2 regions of the Solibacillus sp. FSL K6-1523 genome follow, and region 2 is predicted to be linked to the other one. Evidence: predicted binding sites of a transcription regulator. Region 2 holds the regulator's gene; the other holds the start of a gene.
What was found. Region 2 encodes Rex, which represses fermentation and respiration genes when NADH is low (regulators of the CRP and FNR family bind a similar motif). Its sites were predicted from a motif close to TTGTGAAATATTTCACAA; they were not measured.
Positions count from the first base shown of each region.

Region 1: the regulator Rex is predicted to act here: its motif matches at 3,337-3,354, upstream of cydD (thiol reductant ABC exporter subunit CydD).

Region 1 is NZ_JBBOSU010000001.1:2,271,088-2,286,389, reverse strand. It holds gene cydC (thiol reductant ABC exporter subunit CydC) at 1-1,612, opposite strand, end outside; gene cydD (thiol reductant ABC exporter subunit CydD) at 1,596-3,311, opposite strand; gene MHI10_RS10805 (S-layer homology domain-containing protein) at 4,069-8,721, shown strand; gene MHI10_RS10800 (hypothetical protein) at 8,817-9,248, shown strand; gene MHI10_RS10795 (BapA/Bap/LapF family large adhesin) at 10,027-13,632, shown strand; gene MHI10_RS10790 (aminotransferase class I/II-fold pyridoxal phosphate-dependent enzyme) at 13,843-15,006, opposite strand; gene MHI10_RS10785 (methionine biosynthesis PLP-dependent protein) at 15,003-15,302, opposite strand, start outside.
Region 2 is NZ_JBBOSU010000001.1:4,062,112-4,077,413, reverse strand. It holds rRNA gene MHI10_RS19600 (16S ribosomal RNA) at 25-1,579, shown strand; rRNA gene MHI10_RS19595 (23S ribosomal RNA) at 1,791-4,717, shown strand; rRNA gene rrf (5S ribosomal RNA) at 4,778-4,893, shown strand; tRNA gene MHI10_RS19585 (tRNA-Asp) at 5,374-5,449, shown strand; gene MHI10_RS19580 (hypothetical protein) at 5,780-6,118, shown strand; gene tsaE (tRNA (adenosine(37)-N6)-threonylcarbamoyltransferase complex ATPase subunit type 1 TsaE) at 6,263-6,715, shown strand; gene tsaB (tRNA (adenosine(37)-N6)-threonylcarbamoyltransferase complex dimerization subunit type 1 TsaB) at 6,712-7,416, shown strand; gene rimI (ribosomal protein S18-alanine N-acetyltransferase) at 7,416-7,859, shown strand; gene tsaD (tRNA (adenosine(37)-N6)-threonylcarbamoyltransferase complex transferase subunit TsaD) at 7,859-8,875, shown strand; gene MHI10_RS19555 (hypothetical protein) at 9,421-9,807, shown strand; gene MHI10_RS19550 (ABC-F family ATP-binding cassette domain-containing protein) at 10,025-11,962, opposite strand; gene MHI10_RS19545 (redox-sensing transcriptional repressor Rex) at 12,092-12,727, shown strand; gene MHI10_RS19540 (twin-arginine translocase TatA/TatE family subunit) at 12,807-13,034, shown strand; gene tatC (twin-arginine translocase subunit TatC) at 13,052-13,873, shown strand; gene MHI10_RS19530 (CPBP family intramembrane glutamic endopeptidase) at 13,942-14,691, opposite strand; gene groES (co-chaperone GroES) at 14,884-15,168, shown strand; gene groL (chaperonin GroEL) at 15,283-15,302, shown strand, end outside.

The DNA of each region.
Region 1 (15,302 bases), 1.8 Mb from region 2:
CATAAGAGCCGCATTCCAAAAGTTGTCCATCTTGCATGACGAAAATCCGATCCATCTTTTCTAATCCGGCCAACTTATGCGTAATCAAAATGACGGTTCGTTCTTTCGTGCTCGTAAGTAATTCATGAAAGAGTGCACGCTCTGTTACGGTGTCTAGGCTTGTAAATGGTTCATCTAATAGCCAAATGGCACCATTTTTTAAAAGCACACGTGCAAAGGCCAGTCGTTGACGTTCACCACCGGATAAGTTTTCTCCTTTTTCTAAAATAGCTTCATCCAAGTTTTTTGGAAGCTGTGCGCGGTTTAATGCATCGACAAGTTGTTCGTCCGATGCTTGTTCATTCGCAAGTAATAAATTATCTCGAATCGTCCCTGAGAAAAAATGATTATGCTGCAATTGCACGCTTATCTGTGCCCACAAGGATGGTGCATATGTGTTAGCAAGGGGTTCACCACCGATCAATAATTCCCCACTCGTTGGCTCAAGTCCCTTTATAAGCAATTGAAAAAGGGTGGATTTTCCCGAGCCACTAGGACCAATAATGGCAATTTTTTCGCCGGGCTGTATCGTAAATTGAATCTCTTTTAAAATGGGTTTCGAAAGCCGGGCATATGAAAAATGCACATCATTCACTTGGATTGTGAAATCATTCGAAGATGGTAAAGGCTTTGTACCAGCTTCAGAATCTACTGCGACTTCCTGTAAGCGTGCCATCGCCCCCGCTGCACTTTTATAATGATGCGGCACAGTAGCGAGCGGAATCGCGGTTTCGAATACGGTGAGCGCGATTAATAACAGCATCGCCAAATAAAGTCCGTCTAGCTGATTTGTCGTCACAAAATAGGCACCAATTGTCACGATAAGAAATACCGTCAATAATGAGGCACTTTGATTGTAAAGTTGCATACGAACGAGTGCTTGCTGCTCTTTTTTGATTTCATCGGCATATGCATCACTTAACTGCAGCAGGTCTTTACTTTTTTGCGCGACTAGATGATGATTTTTCAATTCGCGAAAACCGTATAAAAACTCAGTTGTTTCGGTAAGCAGTTCACGTTTATAGGGGACAGGCTGTGTGTTCTTTGCGATTAAAAGCGTCGGAATAATGACCGCCACAAATAAAAAGCCAAGCACTAATAAAAGCGCTATCCAAATCGAAAAAAAGGATGTGAAAATGACCGTTCCGAAAAAGACGAGCAACGCAACGAGTGGGGGATAAACGACACGTAAAAAGAAATTTTGAAGCGTCGTCACATCATTCGTAATACGTGTTAACAATTCACCGCTTTGATAATGCAAAAATAACTGATTAGCAATAGGTTCTAGTCGGTCAAAAAATCGCATTCGAATCGCGGACAAAAGTGAAAACGTTACACGATGAGAAATAAAGCGTTCTGCATATTTACTCGTCGATTTTGCGACTCCGAATATTTTTAAAAAAGCGGTCAAAATTAAAATGACGTAAAACGGTGGCATGAGCGCGGCTTTTGAAATCAAAAAGCCACTTTGTGCAAAAAGGGCAACCGCTGTTAAGCCGCTGATTGTACCGGCAATTAACGCGAGAAGCATTTCTTTTTTCTCATGCCAAATCATTTCATAAAGCTCTTGCATCGGGCAAACCTCCTTTTTTCATCGCCTCAAAATACTTTTCCTGTTGCAATGCTTCCAGTGTCCCGCTCACATGAATTTTGCCATTTTCCAAAATGTATAACAGATCAGCATGTTGCAATGTTTCAAGGCGATGCGTGACGAGAACGACTGTTGCATGGGATTTTAATGTTTGAATCGCATGGGCAATGAGTTGCTCGGTTAATACGTCCAGTCCAGCAGTTGGTTCATCGAAAAATACGATAGTAGGCTGATGAATAAAAGCCCGAGCAATCGCAATCCGTTGTTTTTCTCCTCCAGACAGCCCGCGACCGGCTTCCCCAATTTTCGTATTGAAACCATCTTGTAAAGTAGTAAACCAATTACCTAATTGTGCTTTTTGTACTGCATGCCAAATTGCGTCATCGTCCATATTTTTTCCCATCGTTAAATTGTCCCGCAGTGTACCGGCAAAAACGTATGGATGCTGTGAGATCATTGTCATTTGTGCATACCAGCTTTGTTCACTGCATTTACTGCGCGCGATATCGTTAATGAAAAGAGAGCCGTCCGTTAGTTCCACCGCACTTGCTAGCATATTTAAGAGGGTCGTTTTGCCATGTCCAGTCGGTCCGATAATGGCTACCGTTTTCTTTGACGGGATGTCCATCGAAACCGGTCCAATCGTAGTACCGTCTGGATAATGGTACTCAGCATCCCTTAGTGCAAGAGCGGGGGCGGGCATGATTTGCTGTTGTCCCCATGTGACCGTCTGAACCTCTTTTTCAAGCTCTGTTTGAATGAGCTGCATTGCGCCAAGACTACCTTTTCCCGCATGAAACGCCGTACCTAATTCCTTTAAAGAGCTGTAAAATTCAGGTGCTAACGTTAAAACGAAAAATGCCGCAGCAAAGCCGAGCGTTTCAAATACAATCATTTGAAAGCCGATTTCAAGTGCGACAAGCCCGACACCAAGCGTAGTAATAAGCTCGATAAACAGCGTTGATGCAAACGCAATTTTTAACACATCGAGCGTCGTTTCCATAAAACGTGTATTGTAATGTTGCAAAATAGTTCGTTGTTTGGCGCTTTGCGAAAACAGCTTAAGCGTCTGCAAGCCTTGTAAAACATCTAAAAATTTTCCGGAAAAGCGGTTCATATTTTCAAGCTGTTGTTCCGATTTTCTTTTCGTTTGCACACCGATAATAATATAAGAAAGGGGAATAAATGGTGCCGTTATGAGCAAAATGACCGCGCTCATAGGATGGGCAAAAAATATGGCGATGAATAAAAACAATGGCACAACGAACGTTTTCATCGTTTGCGGTATATACTCCCGAAAATACGCATCAAGCTCATCGACCGTATCGACGAATAGCGAAACTTGATAGCCCGTTTGCTGTAATTTTATATTTTCAATAGAATCTTGCTCCCAGCGCGTTAAAAGCTGAGCGCGAATCTCCTTTTTAACATGTGCGGAAAGTTGATTGCCCGTCCAATGAAGAAGGAAATTAGACGCAACCCGAAGTGATATCGCCAAAAGTAGCGCAACTATATAAGGTAAAGTAGCTGAGAACTCGGTTTTTTGAATAAATACGAAATCAACAATTTGAATGATGCTATAAGCTTGTAAAACGATGGCAAGCCCGAGCAGAAGGGCAATAAAGATGAGCGTCAGACGGTATTTTTTCATTGCTGGCATCCATTTTTGAAACTGGCGCATTCTATTCCCCCTAAAATAAGCGTTATTGTTATTTATTTCACTCTTTTGGGTAGATTAAACACAAAAAAGATTAATGGTATGGGTTTTTTGGCTTTATTAATTCATTGCTGGATTATATAGAGAATTAAAAATAAGTTTGGTATTCAACTTCTAAAAAAGTGAAGGGCTTCAGTTGAGTAAAATTAATAAAGTGAAAAGTCATGTGTTTGCTTATAACACATGACTTTTTTGTTTTTTATATTCCCTTTTGGCATGCATATTTAAACTGCTTTTTCCTTTTTAGGTAATTAATATGTTTAAAGATTTTTATTTGAAGGTATATACTACCAGACCCTATTAATTGAGAAAGGAGTATATTGTAAAGCTGTGTTTCTCTTGAAGAAATTACAGCACATTTGAATAAAAATCGGAATGTAATCGATTTACCAATATCAAAATGGTCTAACAGAACAAAAATTTTAAATTTCTCACTTTTACTGCTTAGTTTGCACTATAGAGATTATGTAAATAAGGGAAATTAAAAGAATGGGGTGAATTTGCATTTTATTTTAAGGGAATCGTGAAGAACAATTGAAGAATGGTAGATTCATATTGGGTTCACGGGACTATGAACTTAAAACCATTTACATAGGATTTTATATACCTATAACTTTACTCGTGAATTTTTTAATTATGGATATATTTATTTTTATATAATTTTATGTTTGTAGTTCAGTTATCGTGATGTTGAGTTGATTAGTCTGGGAGGTTGGGGAAAATGAAGAAAATTTTTAGTACTCATTATAAAATTTATAAAGTATTAATTTCATTACTGCTTGTATTAGGTTCAGTAATTGTTGGTTTTTCGAATGTCGCAGATGCGTCTCAGATTACTAGATATCCTGATGTTAAAACGAGTGATTATTATTATGAATCAATAACAACCTTAACAAATCGAGGGATTCTCAATGGTTTTCCTGATGGACAATTTAAACCTGGTAATTTCGTAACCCGTGGACAAACCGCAAAGATTATTGCATTGTCGCTAGGTGTGGATGTAGAAAATGTTCAAAATCCAGGTTTTCGAGATATAAATAAATCGAACCCATATTACGGGTCGATTGCAGCGTTAGTTGAAATGGGGATCATTAATGGTTTCCAAGAAGATTCTACTTTCCGTCCAAATGAACTTTTAACGCGTGCGCAAATAGCTAAAATTCTTGCTATTGGATATGGCTTGAAAAATACGCCTTATAAAAATAATAAATTTATTGATGTGCAACCAAACAAGTGGTATTCGGATTATATAGAAACACTTGTCGCATATGAAATTACAAAAGGAAAAACGGCAACAACTTTTGAGCCGAATGCATATGTCACGAGAGGAGAAATCGCTTCATTTGTTATTAGAAGTGAAAATGCAAAAAATTCGGAGCAAGAAGAAGCGCCAAATGAAGTAGGAGTTAATGAGGCGGATGTTGAAGTTGCTGTAGCTAAAGCAGAAATTAGTAAAACAAAAGAAGATGTGTATGCTGCACAGCAACTCATTGATCAATTGAAAGAAGGGGCTGTAAAGGATAATCTCCAAAATCGACTAGATCAAATTAATACTTCAGATCTTGCAGGAGATTTTGGTCAAGGAGAAGCAAGTAGCGGTGGAAGTGGAAATGTAAGTGGTGGAGGTAGTGGTGGAAGTGGTGGTAGTAGTGGTAGTAGTAACGGCGGTGGTAGCGATGGCAGCGGAACTACAAATCCAAACCCACCAGACAATAACAACGAGATAGCGTATAGAAATGCTGAAATTGCGGTTAAAAAAGCAGAAGCATCTAAAACCCAAGCAGATAAAGATGTTGCACAAATCTTAGTAAATGGTTTGCCGAATGGTGCAGTTAAAAACGGACTCCAAGCTCGCCTTGATGCCATTGTGGTAGCAGGTGGTACAGGAAACGGAGGTGCATTGCAAAAAGCAACGGATGCTGTTCAAAAAGCAGAAACATCTAAAACGCAAACTGATAAAGATGCAGCACAAATATTAGTAAATGGCTTACCGAATGGAGCAGAAAAAGATGCGCTCCAAAATCGTTTAGATGCCATTATTGTAGATGGTGGTACAGGAAACGGTGGTGCCTTACAAGCAGCAACAGCAGCAGTTGAACAAGCAGAAATAAGTAAAACGCAAGTAGATGTAGATGCGGCGCAAACATTAGTCACTGCATTACCAGATGGAACAGAAAAAGATGAGCTCCAAAATCGTTTAGATGCCATCATTGTAGATGGTGGTACAGGGACAGAAGTAGTAGAAAAAGATATTCTGAAAATTGCTATCGCAGAAGCGACTGCATTACTTACGACTACGGATGTAGGTACGGCAGTTGGTGAAGTATCGCAAGAAGCGAAAAACGAGTTGGATCAGTCTATCACGGAAGCCAAAGCAGTAGTTGATAATGATACTGCAACGCAATCAGAAGTAGACGCTGAAATTAATAAGCTAGTTCAAGCGATTACGACATTTATTGCAGCTATAGAGAAAGACCCAGCAGTAAGTTTAGATGACTTAATTCAATCCATAACAGATGCCTCCAACTTACTTGCGTCTACAAATACGGGGGTGGGTGTAGGCGAAGTATCACAATCCGCAAAAGATGTGCTGGGCCAAGCCATACTAACTGCTCAAACAGTTGCTGGTAAAGCAGGGGTATCGCAAGCAGAAGTAGACGATGCGAAAGATGCATTAGCTGAAGCAATTGCGACATTTGAAGAGGTGATAGTGAAGACCCCATCAGTAAATTTAGGTGACTTAAACCAAGCAATCATAAAAGCAGAAGATTTATTTGCTAACACTGAAGTAGGTATGGGTGTAGGTGAAGTGTCGCAAGAAGCAAAAGACGCGTTATCTCAAGCAATTGAGGCTGCCAAAGAAGCAGTTGGTCAAGCAGATGTAACACAAGCGGAAGTAGATGCAGCGAAAGATTTATTAACTCAAGCAATTGCGACATTTGAAGAAGCGATAGTGAAAGATTCAACAGTAAATTTAGGTGACTTAAACAAAGCAATCACTGAAGCAGAAACTTTACTTGAAGATACAAATGTAGGACCAGGTGTAGGTCAAGTATCGCAAGAAGCAAAAGACGCGTTATCTCAAGCAATTGAGGCTGCTAAAGAAGTAGTTGGTCTAGCAGATGTAACACAAGCGGAAGTAGATGCAGCGAAAAATGCATTGAATCAAGCAATTGCAGCATTTGAAGACGAAATAGTGAAAGATCCATCAGTAAATTTAGGTGACTTAAACCAAGCAATTACAAAAGCGAAATCCTTACTTGCCAACACAGAAGAAGGAACTGGTGTAGGTCAAGTATCGGAAGCAGCAAAAGATGCGTTGAACCAAGCAGTTACAGAAGCTCAAGCAGTAGCGGATAAAGCAGATGTAACACAAGCGGAAGTAGACGCAGCAAAAGATGCATTGAATCAAGCAATTGCGGCATTTGAAGACGAAATAGTGAAAGATCCATCAGTAAATTTAGGTGATTTAAATCAAGCAATTACTGAAGCAGAAACTTTACTTGAAGATACAAATGTGGGACTGGATGTAGGTCAAGTATCGGAAGCAGCAAAGAATGCGTTGAGCCAAGCAGTTTCAGATGCTCTAGCAGTAGCAAAAAAAGCAGATGTAACACAAGCGGAAGTAGACGCAGCAAAAGATGCATTGAATCAAGCAATTGCGGCATTTGAAGACGAAATAGTGAAAGATCCATCAGTAAATTTAGGTGATTTAAATCAAGCAATTACTGAAGCAGAAACTTTACTTGAAGATACAAATGTAGGACCAGGTGTAGGTCAAGTATCGCAAGAAGCAAAAGACGCGTTATCTCAAGCAATTGAGGCTGCTAAAGAAGTAGTTGGTCTAGCAGATGTAACACAAGCGGAAGTAGATGCAGCGAAAAATGCATTGAATCAAGCAATTGCAGCATTTGAAGACGAAATAGTGAAAGATCCATCAGTAAATTTAGGTGACTTAAACAAAGCAATTACAAAAGCGAAATCCTTACTTGCCAACACAGAAGAAGGAACTGGTGTAGGTCAAGTATCGGAAGCAGCAAAGAATGCGTTGAGCCAAGCAGTTACAGATGCTCAAGCAGTAGCAAATAAAGCGGATGTAACGCAAGCAGAAGTAGATGCAGCGAAAAATGCATTGAATCAAGCAATTGCAGCATTTGAAGACGAAATAGTGAAAGATCCAGCAGTAAATTTAGGTGACTTAAACCAAGCAATTACAAAAGCGAAATCCTTACTTGCCAACACAGAAGAAGGAACTGGTGTAGGTCAAGTATCGGAAGCAGCAAAGAATGCGTTGAGCCAAGCAGTTACAGATGCTCAAGCAGTAGCAAATAAAGCAGATGTAACACAAGCGGAAGTAGACGCAGCGAAAGATGCATTGAATCAAGCAATTGCGGCATTTGAAGACGAAATAGTAAAAGATCCATCAGTAAATTTAGGTGACTTAAATCAAGCAATTACTGAAGCAGAAACTTTACTTGAAGATACAAATGTGGGACTGGATGTAGGTCAAGTATCGGAAGCAGCAAAAGATGCGTTGAATCAAGCAGTTTCAGATGCTCTAGCAGTAGCGAAAAAAGCAGATGTAACACAAGCGGAAGTAGACGCAGCGAAAGATGCATTGAATCAAGCAATTGCAGCATTTAAAGACGAAATAGTGAAAGATCCATCAGTAAATTTAGGAGATTTAAACCAAGCAATCACAAAAGCAGAAGCCTTACTTGCCAACACAGACGTAGGTGAAGTGTCGAAAGAAGTAAAAGACGCGTTATCTCAAGCAATCATAGCTGCCAAAGAAGTAGTTAGTCAAAAAGATGTAACACAAGCTGAAGTAGATAAAGCAGTAACAGATTTGAATTCGGCAGTAGCAGATTTCAATCAAGCAGTTAAAGATGCAGAACTAGCGGATGCTAAAGGTGCACTTGATTCAGCAATCGAAGAAGCTGGAAAACTTAAAGAGTCAGACTATGAAGCAGATGGCTGGACAAAGTTCGAAGAAGCTTTAGATGATGCGAACATAGCACTTGAAAACGGAAATTCAACAAAAGAAGAGTTAGATAAAGCATTAGAAGATCTAAACACTGCGATTGAAAGCTTAGTGGAAGTTGTAAGTATGACAGTAGCGGATCTTATATCTATTAATGCAGTCGAAATCGTGGCGAATCAATTCGGACATCAAATTGTTACGGTTATCCAGTCGGAATTACCTAAGGGTATGAAGATTTCTGAGGTTTATTATATAAATATCGAAGGGAGATCACCAGAAGAGATGGTGAAAAACCCATTTGCTCAAGGAAAGTTCACCGTGTCATTTGAACAAGAAGGTCATATTCCAACTGAGGAAGAGATTTTAAAGGCTACAGTTTCTATTAAATAATATCGGATTTGATAGAAGTGAAAAGAGATTTTTAATATAAGGAACAGCAAGGCTGTTCCTTATATTAAATTAAAAATAATTAGGGGTGTTAAGAAATGGCGAAAAATCGTTATAAAATATTATCTGCAGCAGCGATAGCGTCAGTTTATGGTGCATCAGCATTAAGCCCAGTAGCAGCTGAATCACCAGTGGTGAAGAAAATCGATACTGTATTTCTGGAGTACGAGGGTTTACCGTATGAGATATCATTAGAGAATTATAACTTTGCTTTAGCTGCGGGTATTACATTTAGTGGGGGAATTATTTATATTTCTTCAAATAAAAAGGTATATGATGTCAAGGATTATAATTTAGCTTATGCGGTAGCGAAAAGTATAAGTGGTGCCATTGAATTATTAGAACAGAATGGTGGATTCCATAAAGATATTATTGCTGGTGAGATTGAGATTGATGAAGATGGAAACGTAAGTTATATTGATTCAAACACTACTAAAGAAAATGAAACGAAACGTTACTTTATAAACTAGGAAACTGGTGAAATAAGTGGGGAGAATTTCTCTAACTATCATATGGAATAGATTGGTGAAATTCCAATCCATGATAACAGTCTATTAAGGTCATGGTGTCTAATCCTCCTGCATCCGGAGCGCGTCTAACAACGCAAAGGGGTGAAGTCAGGTGAAGTCGTACTCGGTAGTGCTGAGGCGGGGCTCCTTAAAAGGTCGCTATGGCTAGGTTGACGAATCCATGTAGAAGCACGGTAAGTTAGTGGATGTTGCGTATTGCTAGTAGTTCAGCATTCATCTAATTGTATGAAATGACAATTAGCGTTCAGTATAATTGAGACTGTTAAACTGAGACGTCCTTGCACGTGGAGAGTGGAAGCCTAAGGTGATCAAAAAAAGGGATACATATGGTGGAACGTTTGAAGTCTTATGTAAATAGGTGTGTTAGCGCCAATGAAGTACATAAGATGGCAGCGGGTTCGTAGTAGTGTAGATTGTTAGCCGTTTGTATTTGTATGGTAACATACGAAGAGGGAAAAACTAACAGGAGCGAAGGAACCTAGTCAATTGTCTAAGAAATAGTAGGAGTTTCCGTAGACAATTGATGGCACGCCGTATGCGATGAAAGTCGCTTGTGCGGTGTAGGCCCGAATCGAAATCCGTGAAAATGGTATAAGACGGGAATAGCGAACAATTACAAGCCGCAATTAATGCCGTTGTTCAAGCGGAAACAAGTAAAACACAAATAGATGTAGATACAGCGAATGTCCTTGTTGAGCAGTTATCAGATACAACAGAAGTGGAAGTAGCGAATAAACAGGAACTATTAGATCGCTTAGCAACGATTCAGGGCGATATTGATGCATTTAAAGCAGCAGAACAGGCCGTAAAAGCAGCGGAAAATGCATCCGATGAGGTGCAAGCTCTTGTTGATGCTGCGAAAGCTCTTGTAGAAAAACTCCCACAAGATACGGAAAATGAAAAAAAAGATAAAAAAGACCTTGATAATAGATTAAATACAATTCAAGAAAAAATAGATTTGGATTTATTTTCAGCTGCAAGGAAAGCTGTTGATGCCGCGCAAACTGCAGTAAATGAAGTAAAAGTAAAGTTGGAAAATGGAACTGATGGGCAAGACCTATTAAATGCAGTTGAAGAAGCGGAGCAAAGACTTAACCAGGCACAAATATTAGTAAGCGCACTATCTAATAAAGTAGAAAAGTCTATCCTTCAAAGGGAACTAGAAGACATTTTATTTAGTTATGTTGAAGAATACGTGATTCTAGCAGAAGATAAAATTACTCAGCAGTCTATTAATAAAGCGCAAGAACTTGTAAATAGGTTACCGAACGAGAAAAAGGACGATCTTCCGGTTAGATTGGCAGCTGTACAAGTACTAGTCAATACAATTAATGATGCGATTAAATTAGTTGATCAGCTTGAGAAAAACCCAAATCGTGATGAAATTACTGATGCCAGATTGAAAGTGGCTGAGGTTGGCAAAATACATGGTAAAGCGAGTTTAAGTGAATTGTTGGAAAGCCGTATAGATAATGTAGAGAGAAAGCTGTTAAAAACTGATTTAGAGTCGCTAATTGGTCAGGCAGAAGCAGCTGTAGTAGCCACATCTGATAATAATGGTAATGATATTTTAGTAGGCAATGATTGGGTAGATGCAGAAACTCAAGCAACATTTACAAACGCAATTGCAACTGCAAATAATGTGCTTAGTAATGAGAATGTAACTTTGGAACAGTATAAAGTAGCAATCGCTGAATTAAGCGCAGCCATTGCAAATTATAATGGGAAAAAGGGGAAGGGAACTTATACACTACTAAATGCAGCAATTACAGCAGTGGAAAAAGCAGAAACAATAGATGATAAAACTGCAAATGTAGAAGCTATGGCTTTATATGACACTGCAAAAAATTTGGTTGAACAATTAGAAAATGAACCAGAAAAATCAGGATTAGAAGATCGTCTCGTAGCAGTTGCTGCAATTATTAAGGCAACAGCTGCAGTTGAAAAGGCAGAGGCAACTCTAACTTTAACCAACATTAAAGCAGCAGAAGACCTCGTCAAGCTAATACAAGATAAAAATAAAATTATTAGAACTGCACTAGAAAATCGTTTGGAAAAACTTAAAGCAGGAGAGAAAGATGCAAACGATTTAAATGATGCAATAGCTGCAGCAAAACCGCATGTTGATAAGCAAAATGAAAATAATAATTTTTATACAGAAGAAACATTTGCAAAATTTAAATTAGCATACGATGTGGCGGTAAGCTTGAAAGAGAAGTTAGAACAGTCACCAGAGGAAGTTACATTAGAAGAAATCACCTTGAAAACAGAAAGTCTACTAGAAACAACGGTTAATCTAATAGAAGCACAAGGACCAGTTTTGAAAAATGATAATGAAAATCCGACTCCTGCTAGAAAAAAGTCAGTTGAATTAAATCTTCATCCAAGCATCACTAAGATAGCGGACAAAGAAGTGACTTCTGGTGGAGTACTAGGACTTGATATTGGAATTGTAGATCTTGGATTACTATCAGCAAGTCAATTGAATAAAGTGGCTGAAACGAACAAACATTCAGTTACGGTTGAGAAAGGCACTACGTATAATGCGAATGTAACGGTTGCAATTCATACGATACTAGGTGGGCAAGCATTCGATATTGGTATTTATAAAAAGGATATGACAGACGGAAATTATAAACAAATTAAAGTTCTTTCGGGTTCAAGTGGAGGGCTTTTAGGTATTGCAAATACTGCAAAATTTACATTAGACACACTTGAAGAAGGGGAATATGTATTTGTCCTCGATATAGGCGGTGGATTAGCCGTTGTTCAAGTGGCACCATTTAAACTTACAAATCAAGTAGTCCTCAACTATAATAAAACTGCTGAGGGGGTAAGTGTCACAGGTGATTTATTATCGGATTGGGATTTAGGTGGAAGGAATAAAGGTATAGTTTCCCATATTAAAGTTGGTGCGACGGATAGTAAACCGCAACAATTAGAGCAGTCAGAAGAAACAGTCATTCAAGGTCGTTATGGACAGCTCTTTATAAACCAAAATGGCACTTATAAATACTTACCAGCCAATGTACCGACGAATATCGGTAAAGTGGAAACCTTCGAATATGAAGTAACAAATACTCATAATGGTGTATCGGCGACAGCGGATTTACAAATTCGTATCAGTGCTGAAACGGTCGAATGGAATGAAGGAAACTGGGGGCAAGATGTAACAGTTGTGAAAGCTCAGCCTAAGGAACAATCAACTAAAATTGAAGTGAGTAATGCGACAAATACAGTCACATCACCAGACGCAAGAACACAATGGGCTTTATGGTATGATGGGACTTTACAATCTGGGGATATTAAAGTTCAAGACAAATCCTCAGTACTCACATTCGATGTTAGTAAAAACTTACCAGCCCAAAAAACTGCTACAGTACGAGTAATAAATTCAAGCAATGGAAATGTAGTTTATAATGAAACGATGGATATTTCGACGAATGCACAAAGCATTGTCGTTAGAGACTTAGATGCAGGGGCTTACAAAATTGCTGTGAAAGGCACGGGCTCAATGGGAGGTTCGACAGGTTGGTTAAAGAATATTAAAGTGAATTCATCAACTTGGGGACAATATATTGTAGACGAACTGACACCTTTAACAGGGAACATACGTAAAATCGAAGGGAATAAACTGGGCGAAAGTGATAGTCTGAAGACCGTTTTATCTATTTGGGGCTACTTAGTAGAAGACGATAATGTTGCAACTGTACAAACTTACCACAAGCTTGATAACGGATCGAAAGTTATTGCTGGAAAATATGGCGTGTTAACTGTTCAATTAGATGGTTCGTATAGTTATAAGCCTAATGCCAATATTAAAGTCGCAGGTCAGACAGATGTCTTTAATTATAAATTAACACATGCAAGTGGTATTGAATCGGAATCAACACTAACATTCAAGATTAATCCGCTTACAACTTATACAGACCAAGATGATATTTTAGCAGGAACAACAAATATGGATACATTTACAGGGGGACAAGGCTCTGACACGCTCGCGTACAATACGTTAAATGAGGATGCAACAGGTGGAAACAATCATGATATATGGTCAGATTTCCATTACGGTACAATTGCAACTGATCGCAATGCAGATCGTGTAGATTTACGCTTACTCTTTGAAGGTCAACATATTAATGATGTTTCTCAATATCTTCAATTAACTAAAAATGGGCAATCATTCATTTTAAAGGTTGACCGTGATGGTGCAGGCAGTTCATATGGATTTACAGATTTACTAACACTTAATATTTCTAATGGTACTGGTGAAGGGATTTCACTCAAAAGCTTAATTGATAATGGTCAATTGATTATACAATAAGCCGGTACAGTGTCCTAGGTGTACAACCAATCTGAAGTTTCCTTTACGTGGGATCAGCCCTTATACGTTGTAACTACTCCTTTAATACAATAATCAAAGCAAAAATCCATTTTGAGTGTTTTTCAAAATGGATTTTTGGTTATTATAAGATATTTTGAATTAATCTTTTTTCAAGACAACAAAATTTTGCTATTCCAAATTAATAAGAATTTATAAAATAGTACTAGCTTTCTCCAATGCTTGTTTAAAATCTTCCAGTAAATCATCTTCATTTTCCAATCCAACAGAGAAGCGTAGAAGTCCATCTGTAATCCCACGTTTTGCACGTTCTTCAGGTTCCATTGCCGCGTGACTCATTTTCGCTGGGTACGATAAAATGGATTCGACTCCGCCAAGACTTACGGCGAATACAGGAATTTTCATAGCTTCCACAAAAACTTTTGCCACATCATAGCTTGGTAAAGTAAACGATAAAACTGCGCCAGCCGATGTGCTCTGGCTTGCGTGAATTTCGTAACCTGGATGTGTTTTCAGCCCAGGATAATACACTTTTTCCACAAGTGGATGCGCATCTAAATATTCGGCAATACGCATGGCAACACGTGATTCTTCATTAAAACGAACGGCAGTTGTTTTAATATTTTGAATAAGTGTATAGCAATCTTGCACACCTAAAACAGAGCCAAAAGAGTTTTGGATGAAATAAATGCGATCAGCAAGTGCCTCATCTTTTGCTACGACAAGTCCTGCAAGAATATCGGAATGACCGGATAAAAACTTCGTTGCCGAATGAATGACAACATCCACTCCCATATCAAGTGAACGTTGATGAAGTGGTGTCATAAACGTATTATCTAAAAATGTCATCGCACCGTTCGCCTTCGCAATATCCACAACTGCTCGGATATCCGTAATGCCTAGCGTTGGATTAGAAGGCGTTTCAAGATAAATAAGCTTCGTTTCCGGTTTTACTGCTGCTTTAATTGCTTCGATATCCGTAAAGTCTACAAACGTATGCGTAATGCCAAAGCGCGGCAATATTTTCGTCACAAAGCGGTAAGTCCCACCGTATACATCTTCGGTAATGACGATGTGATCACCAGCAGATAAAATCATAAAGCACGCAGATACAGCCGCCATGCCCGTAGCAAACGCAAATCCGCGGTGACCACCTTCCAGCTCAGCAATCGCTTTTTCAAGGGCTGCTCTTGTTGGGTTGCCTGACCGCGCATAGTCGTACTCGCCAAATTCATCGATTGATTCTTGATGGAACGTCGAGGATAAATACATTGGCACATTAACCGCGCCTTTTTTATCCGCAAAACCTTCACGAACGGCACCGTGAATTAATGCAGTTTCGATGTGACTACTCATGCAAATTCACCTCGTAATGTGTCAAATACTTGCTGTAAGTCTGCAATTAAATCGTCTGCTTCCTCAACGCCAATCGAGAAGCGCAGGAGACGGTCACAAACACCGCGCGCGACACGTTCTTCATATGGAATATCCGCATGCGTTTGCGTTGCAGGGTATGTGATGAAGCTTTCCACACCGCCTAAACTTTCAGCAAATGTAATGAGTTGCATCGCTTTTAAAAATGGATTGACCATTTCGGCATCCTTTACGCGGAATGATAGCATGCCACCTTTTCCTGTATATAAAACATCTGT
Region 2 (15,302 bases):
AGCAAATGAGCTTTCAAACTAACTTTTATGGAGAGTTTGATCCTGGCTCAGGACGAACGCTGGCGGCGTGCCTAATACATGCAAGTCGAGCGGACTTTCATTGGTGCTTGCACCTTTGAAAGTTAGCGGCGGACGGGTGAGTAACACGTGGGTAACCTACCCTGTAGATTGGGATAACTCCGGGAAACCGGGGCTAATACCGAATAACACTTTTGAACTCATGTTCGAATGTTAAAAGACGGTTTCGGCTGTCACTACAGGATGGGCCCGCGGCGCATTAGCTAGTTGGTGAGGTAACGGCTCACCAAGGCAACGATGCGTAGCCGACCTGAGAGGGTGATCGGCCACACTGGGACTGAGACACGGCCCAGACTCCTACGGGAGGCAGCAGTAGGGAATCTTCCACAATGGACGAAAGTCTGATGGAGCAACGCCGCGTGAGTGAAGAAGGATTTCGGTTCGTAAAACTCTGTTGCAAGGGAAGAACAAGTAGCGTAGTAACTGGCGCTACCTTGACGGTACCTTGTTAGAAAGCCACGGCTAACTACGTGCCAGCAGCCGCGGTAATACGTAGGTGGCAAGCGTTGTCCGGAATTATTGGGCGTAAAGCGCGCGCAGGTGGTTTCTTAAGTCTGATGTGAAAGCCCACGGCTCAACCGTGGAGGGTCATTGGAAACTGGGAAACTTGAGTGCAGAAGAGGATAGTGGAATTCCAAGTGTAGCGGTGAAATGCGTAGAGATTTGGAGGAACACCAGTGGCGAAGGCGACTATCTGGTCTGTAACTGACACTGAGGCGCGAAAGCGTGGGGAGCAAACAGGATTAGATACCCTGGTAGTCCACGCCGTAAACGATGAGTGCTAAGTGTTGGGGGGTTTCCGCCCCTCAGTGCTGCAGCTAACGCATTAAGCACTCCGCCTGGGGAGTACGGTCGCAAGACTGAAACTCAAAGGAATTGACGGGGGCCCGCACAAGCGGTGGAGCATGTGGTTTAATTCGAAGCAACGCGAAGAACCTTACCAGGTCTTGACATCCCATTGACCACTGTAGAGATACAGTTTTCCCTTCGGGGACAACGGTGACAGGTGGTGCATGGTTGTCGTCAGCTCGTGTCGTGAGATGTTGGGTTAAGTCCCGCAACGAGCGCAACCCTTATTCTTAGTTGCCATCATTTAGTTGGGCACTCTAAGGAGACTGCCGGTGACAAACCGGAGGAAGGTGGGGATGACGTCAAATCATCATGCCCCTTATGACCTGGGCTACACACGTGCTACAATGGACGGTACAAACGGTTGCCAACCCGCGAGGGGGAGCTAATCCGATAAAACCGTTCTCAGTTCGGATTGTAGGCTGCAACTCGCCTACATGAAGCCGGAATCGCTAGTAATCGCGGATCAGCATGCCGCGGTGAATACGTTCCCGGGCCTTGTACACACCGCCCGTCACACCACGAGAGTTTGTAACACCCGAAGTCGGTGGGGTAACCTTTATGGAGCCAGCCGCCGAAGGTGGGATAGATGATTGGGGTGAAGTCGTAACAAGGTAGCCGTATCGGAAGGTGCGGCTGGATCACCTCCTTTCTAAGGATATTTTCGGAATCATTCCTTCGGGAATGAAACATTAACGTTTGCTGTTCAGTTTTGAAGGTTCATCTTTTTGATGAAACGCTTCAAAAAATTGTTCTTTGAAAACTGGATAAAACGACATTGAAAGCAATAAACAAACAAATGATCAAGAAATTGATCGTGCAATCTTTTAAAATCTTACTCATTTGAGTAAGTGTAACTTATTGGTTAAGTTAATAAGGGCGCACGGTGGATGCCTTGGCACTAGGAGTCGATGAAGGACGGCACTAACACCGATATGCTTTGGGGAGCTGTAAGTAAGCTTTGATCCAGAGATTTCCGAATGGGGGAACCCACTATGTTTAATCGCATAGTATCTTCACGTGAATACATAGCGTGTTGAGGACAGACGCAGAGAACTGAAACATCTAAGTACCTGCAGGAACAGAAAGAAAATTCGATTCCCTGAGTAGCGGCGAGCGAAACGGGAAGAGCCCAAACCAAAGAGCTTGCTCTTTGGGGTTGTAGGACATTCTATACGGAGTTACAAAAGAATGAGATAGTTGAAGCGGCTTGGAAAGGCCCGCCATAGAAGGTAAAAGCCCTGTAAGTGAAACCTCATTCCCTCTTGAATGTATCCTGAGTACGGCGGAACACGTGAAATTCCGTCGGAATCTGGGAGGACCATCTCCCAAGGCTAAATACTACCTAGTGACCGATAGTGAACCAGTACCGTGAGGGAAAGGTGAAAAGCACCCCGGAAGGGGAGTGAAATAGATCCTGAAACCGTGTGCCTACAAGTAGTTAGAGCCCGTTAATGGGTGATAGCGTGCCTTTTGTAGAATGAACCGGCGAGTTACGATTACGTGCGAGGTTAAGTTGATAAGACGGAGCCGCAGCGAAAGCGAGTCTGAATAGGGCGAATTAGTACGTGGTCGTAGACCCGAAACCAGGTGATCTACCCATGTCCAGGGTGAAGGTGAGGTAACACTTACTGGAGGCCCGAACCCACGTACGTTGAAAAGTGCGGGGATGAGGTGTGGGTAGCGGAGAAATTCCAATCGAACCTGGAGATAGCTGGTTCTCTCCGAAATAGCTTTAGGGCTAGCCTCGTGATTGAGAATACTGGAGGTAGAGCACTGTTTGGACTAGGGGGGCATCTCGCTTTACCGAATTCAGACAAACTCCGAATGCCAGATATTTATACACGGGAGTCAGACTGCGAGTGATAAGATCCGTAGTCAAGAGGGAAACAGCCCAGACCACCAGCTAAGGTCCCAAAGTAATCGTTAAGTGGAAAAGGATGTGGCGTTGCTTAGACAACCAGGATGTTGGCTCAGAAGCAGCCATCATTTAAAGAGTGCGTAATAGCTCACTGGTCGAGTGACGCTGCGCCGAAAATTTATCGGGGCTAAACGATTCACCGAAGCTGTGGATGCATCCGTATGGATGCGTGGTAGGAGAGCGTTCTAAGGGCGTTGAAGTCAGACCGGAAGGACTGGTGGAGCGCTTAGAAGTGAGAATGCCGGTATGAGTAGCGAAAGACGGGTGAGAATCCCGTCCACCGTATGACTAAGGTTTCCTGAGGAAGGCTCGTCCGCTCAGGGTTAGTCGGGACCTAAGCCGAGGCCGATAGGCGTAGGCGATGGACAACAGGTTGATATTCCTGTACCACCTCCTCACCGTTTGAGAAATGGGGGGACGCAGTAGGATAGGGTAAGCAGAGCGTTGGTTGTCTCTGTTCAAGCAGTAAGGCGTGTGTGTAGGCAAATCCGCACACTAATACGTTGAGCTGTGATGACGAGTCCGTATGGACGAAGTTCCTGATTTCACACTGCCAAGAAAAGCCTCTATCGAGGTGAGAGGTGCCCGTACCGCAAACCGACACAGGTAGTCGAGGAGAGAATCCTAAGGTGTGCGAGAGAACTCTCGTTAAGGAACTCGGCAAAATGACCCCGTAACTTCGGGAGAAGGGGTGCTCTTGAGCGTGCAAGCGCATGAGAGCCGCAGTGAATAGGCCCAGGCGACTGTTTAGCAAAAACACAGGTCTCTGCAAAACCGTAAGGTGAAGTATAGGGGCTGACGCCTGCCCGGTGCTGGAAGGTTAAGAGGAGTGGTTAGCGCAAGCGAAGCTACGAATTGAAGCCCCAGTAAACGGCGGCCGTAACTATAACGGTCCTAAGGTAGCGAAATTCCTTGTCGGGTAAGTTCCGACCCGCACGAAAGGCGTAACGATCTGGGCACTGTCTCAACGAGAGACTCGGTGAAATTATAGTACCTGTGAAGATGCAGGTTACCCGCGACAGGACGGAAAGACCCCGTGGAGCTTTACTGTAGCCTGATATTGAATTTTGGTACAACTTGTACAGGATAGGTAGGAGCCAGAGATCTCGGAGCGCCAGCTTCGAAGGAGGCGTCAGTGGGATACTACCCTGGTTGTATTGAACTTCTAACCCATGCCCCTTAACGGGGTAGGAGACAGTGTCAGGCGGACAGTTTGACTGGGGCGGTCGCCTCCTAAAGAGTAACGGAGGCGCCCAAAGGTTCCCTCAGAATGGTTGGAAATCATTCGTAGAGTGTAAAGGCATAAGGGAGCTTGACTGCGAGACCTACAAGTCGAGCAGGGTCGAAAGACGGGCTTAGTGATCCGGTGGTTCCGCATGGAAGGGCCATCGCTCAACGGATAAAAGCTACCCCGGGGATAACAGGCTTATCTCCCCCAAGAGTCCACATCGACGGGGAGGTTTGGCACCTCGATGTCGGCTCATCGCATCCTGGGGCTGTAGTCGGTCCCAAGGGTTGGGCTGTTCGCCCATTAAAGCGGTACGCGAGCTGGGTTCAGAACGTCGTGAGACAGTTCGGTCCCTATCCGTCGTGGGCGTAGGAAATTTGAGAGGAGCTGTCCTTAGTACGAGAGGACCGGGATGGACACACCGCTGGTGTACCAGTTGTTCTGCCAAGAGCATCGCTGGGTAGCTATGTGTGGACGGGATAAGTGCTGAAAGCATCTAAGCATGAAGCCCCCCTCAAGATGAGATTTCCCATTACGCAAGTAAGTAAGACCCCTGAAAGACGATCAGGTAGATAGGTTCGAGGTGGAAGTGTGGCGACATATGGAGCTGACGAATACTAATCGGTCGAGGACTTAACCACAATTTATTGCACAATTTCAATGAAACGTTTATCCAGTTTTGAGAGAGCAATCTTTCATAGTGAAGTGATGATGGCAAAGAGGTCACACCCGTTCCCATACCGAACACGGAAGTTAAGCTCTTTAGCGCCGATGGTAGTTGGGGGCTTCCCCCTGTGAGAGTAGGACATCGCTTCGCACTTTAAAACCCACTGAGAAATCAGTGGGTTTTTTTTGAAGTATGTAATCAAAATTATTATTTTATTGATAGAAATTAGCGGCGGAAAGTTACTTTATAATTTCTTCAGGATTAAAAGGTGCCAATCGTTCGAAAATATTAGAATGAAAATCTAACGAAGAATACGATCGACCTTCCGGAGATAGCAATGTACTCAATCAAGAAAAGTTTAGATTGGAGAATTACAAAGAAAATTAAGCTAAAGTCACCACGTCGTATGGCAACGCCTAAGTGACCAATATCATGCTAGTCCGACCTTGCACAAAGAATATGAGCCTCATATGCTTTGTCAGCCTAAACTAGCAGGTGTTATATTAGAATATCGATTTTAAACGGGAAAAACTCCTTTGTTTAATTTATTTTATATTTTTAATGAAAAGCATTGCACATTACTTAAATATATGGTATATTAATAAATGTCCAAAAGGAATATATAAAAATGGTCCCGTGGTGTAGCGGTTAACATGCCTGCCTGTCACGCAGGAGATCGCCGGTTCGATCCCGGTCGGGACCGCCATTTTATTTAGTTTTTATGAGAATAATCTCATAAAGGCTTTTTTTTTGCTTAAAATTAACTTGTACCAACAAAATTAGTTAAATTCAGGCTAGGAACACGCAAATAACCAACAACATCTTGAACTAATGCCTGTAGGTAGAAGTTACGGATATCTCATTACTAATAAAAGTGATTCACAGATGAAGAGTGACCCGAATATGCTAATAATACATTTTCAAGTACGACTAACTGTACCTCACCAAGTTAATCGAATGAAACCAGGAGAAACAATTGTGGTTTTGAACAGTCTCCAAAGGGGAAAAGTTTAGAGAGCACTTAGGAGGGATGGGGATGAATCGTATATGGTTAGTTCGCTTATTAGGGATTTGTCTCTTCGGATTAGTAATAATGAATTTAGCAGCATGCGTAGATGAAATGACAGAAATTGAGGAACAGAATACGTATAGATGGCAAAGATATATGAATGAAGATGAATATAATAAGTTAGAAAAAGGTATGACCTATATCGATGTGGTTAAAATTGCAGGGGGACCTGGTGTTGAAAATAACGAAAGTATTTATGAATGGAACGATGAAATACTTTTAACTAAAGGGTATCAAATCCACTTTGAAGATGGAAAATTAATTAGAACAGAGATTGTTAAAAGAAAAGGCAACTCAAATCGATAAGGTGTTATCTCTATTATCAGGAGATAGCACCTTTATTTGTAGAGGAAAACTTAAGATAAAGTGGTTTGAAGTGATTCATTTTGAACATTTAGCTCAGTTCAAGTAAACTAGAGATAATCGATTTTATGGGAAGGAAGCAACAGTATGATATACGAAAAGCAAATTAATGTGTTAGAAGAAACGCAGCAGCTTGCGATGGAGTTAGCACAGTTAGTGGAAGCACAATATACAATCACACTTGAGGGGGATCTGGGTGCGGGTAAAACAACCTTTACGCAAAGTTTTGCAAAGGGCTTAGGGATAACGCGCACAGTTAACAGTCCGACGTTTACGATTATGAAACAGTATGAGGGGCGCCTCCCATTAAATCATTTAGATGTGTATCGTTTGGAAAATAGTGATGAAGATTTAGGCTGGGATGAAATTTTTTATGGTGATGCGGTTACGGTTGTAGAATGGGCGCATTTAATTGAAGAGGAATTACCGAAAGAGCGGTTAGCAATTGAAATTACAAGAATTGATGAAGATGCTCGGAAATTTACTTTTAAACCGGTGGGCACAAAATATGTCCAACTTTGTGAGGAGCTATTGAAATGATTTGGTTAGGAATTGAAACAGCAAATGCACCGCTATCTATCACAGTTGTGAAAGATGGAAAAGTACTCGCTGAAGTAGTGCAAAATATAAAATTAACGCATTCTGTTGGTGCCATGCCTGCGATTGAAGAAGTGTTAAATAAAGCGGGTATTACACCAGCTGAAATTGATGCGGTAGCGGTATCAGAAGGGCCGGGTTCTTATACAGGTGTGCGGATAGGTGTGACACTAGCGAAAACATTTGCTTGGGCTATACAAAAGCCATTAGTAGGAGTTTCCAGCTTGAAGGCACTAGCGGCGAATGTAAAAATGTCGAATGCTGTTATTTGTGCGTTATTTGATGCACGTCGCCAAAATGTATATGCTGGCGTTTATGAAGGGGCACAATTAAATACAGTAATTGAAGATTACCATGATCATATTGACGGTCTGCTAGAAAAATTAAAAGTATTGCAGGTCCCTGTCTTATTTGTAGGAACTGATGTGGACCTTTATTTTGAACAGATCCAAGAGGTGCTTGGTGAAAATGCGCTACGTGCTCCACATACATTTGATTTACCACGAGCTTCTGAGCTGATTGCAATGGCACAACAGCAGGAGTTACCTTCAATTGAGGCTACGCATACATTTGTTCCACAATATCGTCGCATTGCAGAAGCGGAAGCGAATTGGTTAAAGGAACAAAAGAAGGAGCAACTATAATGGTCAATTATCGAAAAATGACAATTGCAGATGTAGAAGCGGTGCATGCGATTGAACAAGCGACATTTCCAACGCCATGGACATTGGATTCCTTTTACTATGAAATGACGGAAAATCAATTCTCGCATTATTTAGTAGCAGAGGATGAGCAACAAACGATTGTTGGTTTTTGTGGGATGTGGTTAGTCATTGATGCTGCACAAATTACTAATGTTGCGGTTGTGGATGCTGTACGTGGTCAAGGAATGGGAGAGGGCCTGATGCGAGAGGCAATGCGGGTTGCTAAAGAGGCAAACATGGAAGTGATGAGCTTAGAAGTACGCGTATCGAATGTGGTTGCACAAAATTTATATCGAAAGCTTGAATTCCAAGATGGTGGTATTCGTAAAAATTACTATACGGATAACCAGGAAGATGCTTTAGTAATGTGGGTGAACTTATAATGGATAACTATATATTAGCAATAGAAACAAGCTGTGATGAAACAGCCGCAGCAATTATAAAAAACGGTACGGAAATTATTTCAAATGTTGTATCATCGCAAATTGAGAGTCATAAACGGTTTGGCGGAGTCGTACCTGAAATTGCATCACGCCATCATGTGGAGCAAGTAACAATTGTACTGGAAGAAGCTTTAAAGCAAGCTGACATGACACCACAGCAATTATCAGCAGTAGCTGTAACGGAAGGTCCTGGCTTAGTAGGGGCATTGTTAATTGGAATTAATGCAGCGAAGGTATTTGCCTTTGTTCATGGCTTGCCGCTAATTGGAACGCATCATATTGCAGGACATATTTATGCAAATGCATTAGTGCAGCCGATGGAATTCCCTTTGTTAGCGCTTGTCGTATCAGGGGGACATACGGAGCTTGTTTTGATGAAAGAGCATGGGGCATTTGAGGTTATTGGGGAAACGCGTGATGATGCAGCTGGAGAGGCGTATGATAAAGTTGCACGTGTATTAAACATGCCGTATCCAGGTGGGCCGCATATTGACCGTTTAGCTCATGAAGCAACAGAAGCTGTACCATTTCCACGTGTTTGGTTGGAAGAAGGTTCATATGATTTTAGCTTTAGTGGGTTAAAATCAGCGGTTATTAACTATAAGCATAATATGGATCAACGTGGGGAAGAAATTATTCCAACACAAGTGGCTAAAGGTTTCCAAGATAGTGTTGTGGAAGTATTAACAGCGAAAACATTGCGTGCCGCTCGTCAGTATGAGGTAAAACAAGTTATTGCGGCAGGTGGTGTTTCTGCAAATAAGGGATTACGTACATCATTAGAACAAGTATTTCATGAAGAAGGGATTCCATTTTACGTACCACCATTAAAACTATGTACGGATAATGCTGCGATGATTGGTGCTGCTGCGTATCAAATGTACGGAGCAGGTATTCGTGGGAATTTAGCGATGAATGGTCGACCGGGTATGGAATTAATAAGTTGGGTAAAATAGTATAGAAATGTTTAGCGTAAGTAATTTTGTGATGTAAAATCACTGTTACTTATGCTTTTTATTTTTCCGAAATAACATAAAAACGCGAATTACGCACTTTTTGTAAAAAATATGTTGTTTACGTAGCAATTTTATTAAAGAGGAATTTTTCTGAAAAATTATCCACAAAACAATTCACATACCCACAAAAAGAATTGCGAACATGCGTACTTATGCACAATTTGTGGATAAGTTGTGGGTAACATGTGATTTATCTATATATAGTATTGGTTTTTACACAGATTAAGGTGTATAAATAAAATTGAAACTGTGGACAATGTGGAAAACCCTGTTGATATGTTGATATGACTGCATTTGTTTTGTGTATAAAATTGTGGAGACTTTTGTTGAAAAATTGTATATTGACCAAGATATATGACGAAAATTAGCGAGAGTAGGTTTAGAACTACCAATAGTATGGAATAGTAATTAAAATAGAATAATTCCCCGCTTTAGTTAATAAGGTAGTACAACCATTTAAATGCTGTATAAAGGGAGGGGCTTATATGAATTATTTAAAAGAACGTAATAAGATGAGAATGCTTTTGATTGGTGGTGTTCTATTAGCAATCATCGTTTTGTTCCTGTTGAACTCGGTACAACTAGGCCTATATGTTGCATCCTTTAGCGGGCTATTTTTGTTAGCGGCCATTAGTTGTTATCCGCTTGCGATTGTATACGGTCGCCGTCAAATCATTGATATTTTCAATAGCATTCGCATAGGGGAACGGCAGCCGTTTCGTTTACGGAAGTTCCGCTCACCGATGAAGCCAATCTATACATTACTAAATTTGATTGTTGCTACATTAACAACGTTATTTTTTGGCTGGATTTACGGAGCATATACAGCTTATCAAAAATTACGAATGTTAAAGAGCTTTCAGATAAAATAATCAAGTACACCTTGGTGCAATTGCGTTCAAAATTTATGACATCCACCGGGGCTTATTTTCATTCAGCGATTAATTAAGGATCTATTGAAAAACATGAATACTACATTCAATTCATCCACTTTAAAAGTTGAGTCTTCTGTAAAGCGAAGATAAAAGGAGAACGTTTGCACAATGTATGCAACGTTCTCCTTTTTTAGTAGTGGAAAAAAAGAATTGTTTATAAACTTTCAAGTTCTTCGTTTAGTTCAAGCCATTCCATTTCAAGTGTATCGTGCTGTTCTTTTGTTTCATTTAGCTCAGTCTGAATGGCAAGTGTTTTTTCATGATCAGAGAAAATTTCCGGATCGCATAATTGCTCCTCAAATAGAGCAATGGATTCATCAAGGGTCGACATATTTTTTTCGATTTCCTCAATAGAACGACGGATTTGACGTTCACGTTTTTTTGCGTCTTTATCAATCATAGAAGTCGTTTTCGTAGCTGGAGCCGTAACGTTCTTTGCTTCAAGTGCGGCAGCCTTCATCGCGGCCAACTCTTCAAGCTCTTGCTTTTTCTCCAAATAATAATCATAGTCGCCTAAATATTCGAAGGAACCTGTGCTCGATAGCTCCACGACTTTTGTAGCGATGCGATTAATGAAATAACGGTCATGCGAAACGAAAAGTAATGTACCAGGATAATCAATTAACGCATTTTCTAAAACTTCTTTGCTATCCAAGTCTAAATGGTTTGTAGGCTCGTCCAGTACAAGGAAATTCGCTTTTTGCATCATTAATTTAGCTAAAGCAAGACGTGCCTTTTCGCCACCTGATAATGAATTGACTAGCTTCGTCACATCATCCCCACTAAATAAAAAGCGCCCTAAAATGCTGCGAATATCCTTTTCATTCATTAAAGGCCACTCATCCCACAGTTCATTTAGTACAGGTTTATTGGATTGAAGCTTTGCTTGCTCTTGGTCATAGTAACTAATTTGCACATTTGTGCCGTAGCGGATGTCTCCAGCGAGCGCGGCTAAATCTTTTACAATTGTTTTAAGTAACGTCGATTTCCCAACACCATTTGGACCGACAAGTGCGATGCGATCTTCACGGAATACGCGCAACTGAATATTTTTAGAAATTTCCTTATTAGTATAACCGACTGCCAATTCGTCAATCGATAACACATCATTCCCACTTTGGCGCTCAATCGAAAAACCGAAATTTGCACTTTTCTCATCGCCATCAGGGGAATCCATCCATGCCGTTTTTTCAAGCACCTTGCGACGAGATTGTGCCATTTTTGTTGTCGAAGCACGCGCGAGATTTTTTTGAATAAATGTTTCGAGTTTCGCTTTTTCATCTACTTGGCGTTCATACATTTTTACATCACGCTCATAATTTTTTGCTTTTTCATCTAAATACGCGCTATAGTTCCCTGTATATTTTGTCGCTTTTGTTCGGGATATTTCATATACAATGGACACGACTTGGTCTAAAAAGTAGCGGTCGTGTGAAACGATTAAAATCGCCCCTTCATAGCCTTTTAAAAAGCCCTCTAGCCAAGAAAGTGTCTCGATATCTAAATGGTTCGTAGGCTCGTCTAAAATTAATAAATCAGGCTTTGAGAGTAATAATTTAGCTAATGCTAAACGCGTACGCTGCCCACCAGAAAGGGATTGAATTGGTTTTGGATAATCCTCAGGGAAAAATTGCATCCCGTGTAAAATCGAGCGTGTATCTGTCTCATATTGATAGCCACCAGCGTCTTTGAAATCATGCTGTAGCTGATCATAATCCGCCATTACGCGTGCATAAAGCTCACTGTTTTCATAAATAGTTGGGTCAGCCATTTGCTGTTCTAATTGGCGCAGTTTTTGCTCTTGTGCACGTAATTCGCTGAAAATGGTCATCATTTCATCCCAGATGGTCAGTTCAGAATCGATTTTGGCATGCTGCTCTAAATAGCCAATGCGCACGCCTTTTGGAATAATGATTTCACCTGAGTCAAAGCTCATCTGTCCAGCGATAATTTTTAGTAATGTCGATTTCCCGGCACCATTGCGCCCTACAAGAGCAACACGGTCACGATGTTGAACTTCTAGCTTTACACCGCTTAAAATTTCGTCGGTAATAAAAGATTTATATAATTGATTTACTTGTAATGTAATCATATTTACACCTCTATTTCTTCCCTCTAGTTTATCGGATGAAGAGGGGACACGCAACGGTGGATACTTTACTTGTGGCGATAGGTTTAGTAAGATTATAACGATTTCTAAAAGTATGTAGGAGGAGAATGTGTGAAACCAGAAATAAAAATTCCACAAGCAACTACGAAAAGACTTCCTCTGTATTATCGGTTTTTGCAAAATTTTGCAAATGAAGGCAAGAAACGAATTTCATCACAAGAATTAAGTGATGCAATGAAAATAGATTCTGCAACCATTCGACGGGATTTCTCTTATTTTGGTGCACTTGGGAAAAAGGGCTACGGCTATGATGTACAGCATTTACTCGAATTTTTCCGTAAAACACTAGACCAGGATGAGGCAATGAATGTTGCACTAATTGGTGTCGGAAACTTAGGGCATGGTTTACTTAAATACAATTTCCAGAAAAATCATAATACGCGTATTGTCGTTGCATTTGACTCAAAGGCACCGTATGAAGGAACGACGATTAGTGATATCCCAGTGTTTCATCCAGACCGCTTAGAAGAAATGTATGAAGAATTTGGTGCAGAACTAGCAATTTTAACGGTATCCTCGCGCTCTGCTCAAACAATGACGGATCGCCTTGTTAAAATGAATGCAAAAGGAATCTTAAATTTCACGCCGGTTCGTTTAGCTGTTCCGGATACGATTAAGTTAATGAATATTGATTTATCCGTGGAATTACAAGCGCTTATTTATTTAGTCCGTAATTCCAAACAATAACCATATGTTCACAGGATTGCTATTAGCCAAAAAGATGTAGATATTGTAAAATGTACATATAATAGAGGAGGTGGCTGTCGTGGTTGTGCATTTAAATGCGATTGGACCAGTAAGCCTAGTAATTATAGGGGTAGTAGCAATATTAATTTTCGGACCAAAGAAGTTGCCTGAGTTAGGTAAAGCAATGGGATCGACGCTTCGTGAATTCAAAAATGCCACAAAAGGCCTTGCAGATGACGATGATGATAAAAAAAATAAAGCTACCGTTATTGAACATAAAGATAACGAAAATAATCAAGCTAAGTAAATTAAGGATGTCTTAAAATGAATCCAGAAGAAAGAACTGTAATAGAACATTTCAATGAGTTAAGAAGTCGCTTATTTATTACAGCGATTTTCTTTGTAATTGCTTTGATTGGTGGTTTTTTTGTAACGGAACCGATTATTCACTTTATTCAACATAGCGATGAGGCTTCGCAGTTTGAATTGCACTTTTTTAACCCGACAGACCCTTTAGCGATATTTTTAAAAGTAATGTTTGTTGTGTCCTTTGTCTTTACATCGCCCGTATTACTGTATCAGCTTTGGTCATTCATTACACCAGGCTTACATGAAACGGAGCGTAAAGCGACACTCAAATATATCCCGTATTCATTCTTATTATTTATTGCAGGGATTAGTTTTTCATACTTTGTGTTATTCCCGTATGTAATGAATTTTATGACAATGCTTTCGAATGATCTAGACATTAAACCAACAATTGGGATTAACGAATATTTTAATTTCTTGTTTTCATTAGTGGTGCCGTTTGGGATTGTGTTTCAGTTACCAGTTGTCACGTTATTTTTTGCGCGTATTGGTCTATTGAATCCAGAACTGATGGTCAAGTTCCGTAAGTACTCCTACTTTGTATTATTTGTACTAGCTGCAATTTTAGCTCCGCCTGATTTGATTTCAAACTTAATCGTAGCAGTACCTTTATTTATTCTTTATGAAGTGAGTATCGTCATTTCTCGCGTCGGCTATCGTAAATTTGTCGAAGCAGAGGAAAAGCGAATAAAAGAAGAACAAGAGGCTGCGCAAACATCGCAAGTAGAGCAATTGCTAGAGGAACAACGTAGGAAAATTGAACAAATGAATAACTAAATATTTCTTAAACCATATAAAAAACGCTATTTCCCAATATAGGAGATAGCGTTTTTTCGTTGTGAAAATCATTTCGGTGCATTCTCAATAATTTGTTGGAACGTATCTGCATACATTTGAACGATTGTAACGAAGCCATTTAATAAAACATGCGCAATGATAGACGTTAGTAAGCGTTTCGTTTTGTAGTAAAGGAAGGCAAAAACCATTCCGCTAATCGTATAAATAATAATATGTGTAAAGTCCATATGAATAGCAGCGAATACAACGGAACTTATAATGCTTGCTATCCAAAAATTATAATTTTGAACGATCGAACCAAAAATAACCCGACGGAAAATTAACTCTTCTAAAATAGGACCGAGCAATACTGTAGCAATAATCATTATAGGTGCAACTTTTGTGATGAGCATAATGTCGGCTGTATTTTCAGATCCCATTTCAATACCTAATGCAAGCTCGATGTAAGCCCCAATTGTTTGACCGAAAAATACAAGGAAAAACCCGATAATTCCCCAACCAATAGAAGCGCCAATAGAAGCCTTTTCTCCTTTGAAAATATTCCAAAAGTGCTTGTCGCGCTGAATTAAGAGAAAGCTAATTAGAGTAGCGACTGCAAAGGAAATAGTAGACCACCATGCAGAAAGTTTAATTATTTGTTCTTGTTTCGTAGGCGCTGAAATAAACTCTAATAGATACTCTAGAAGTTCTGGGGATATTCTGAGTACGATTGCAGAGAGTTGACACACGAAATACGTGATCAACACATAAAGTGCGGTCTTTCGTGCTTTGAATTTAGGGGATGAACTAGATGTCAAGATGAGTAACCTTCTTTCATTTTTATTTATGAGAAAAACAGCAAGTAATTATATTGTAGAGGAATTTGGAAATAATTCAAAATTATTTATAGTTCTGACTTGCAAAAAAAAAGGGAATTCATTAAACTAATAATTGTGTTAGCACTCGTTAGTGTAGAGTGCTAAATTTAAAATTGTAGGGGGTTGTTTCACTTGTTAAGACCATTAGGAGATCGCATCATTATTGAACTTGTTGAGGTAGAAGAAAAAACTGCATTCGGTATTGTATTACCTGACTCAGCAAAAGAAAAACCACAAACTGGTAACGTAGTAGCAGTAGGTACAGGTCGTGTTCTTGACAACGGCACTCGTGTAGAGCTTGACGTAAAGGTCGGCGATGAAATTATCTTCTCACAATTCTCTGGTACAGAAGTGAAATACGACGGCGTAGAATATTTAATTTTACGTGAAAGCGACGTATTAGCAATTATCGGATAGACCCAAATTGAAAATAAACTGCAGCTAGATCTACATAATAAAGCATGCTAGCTGCATATATGATGTTGATAAATGAATGAAAATAGATAACTAATTTCAGGAGGTATATGGATTATGGCAAAAGATATTAAATT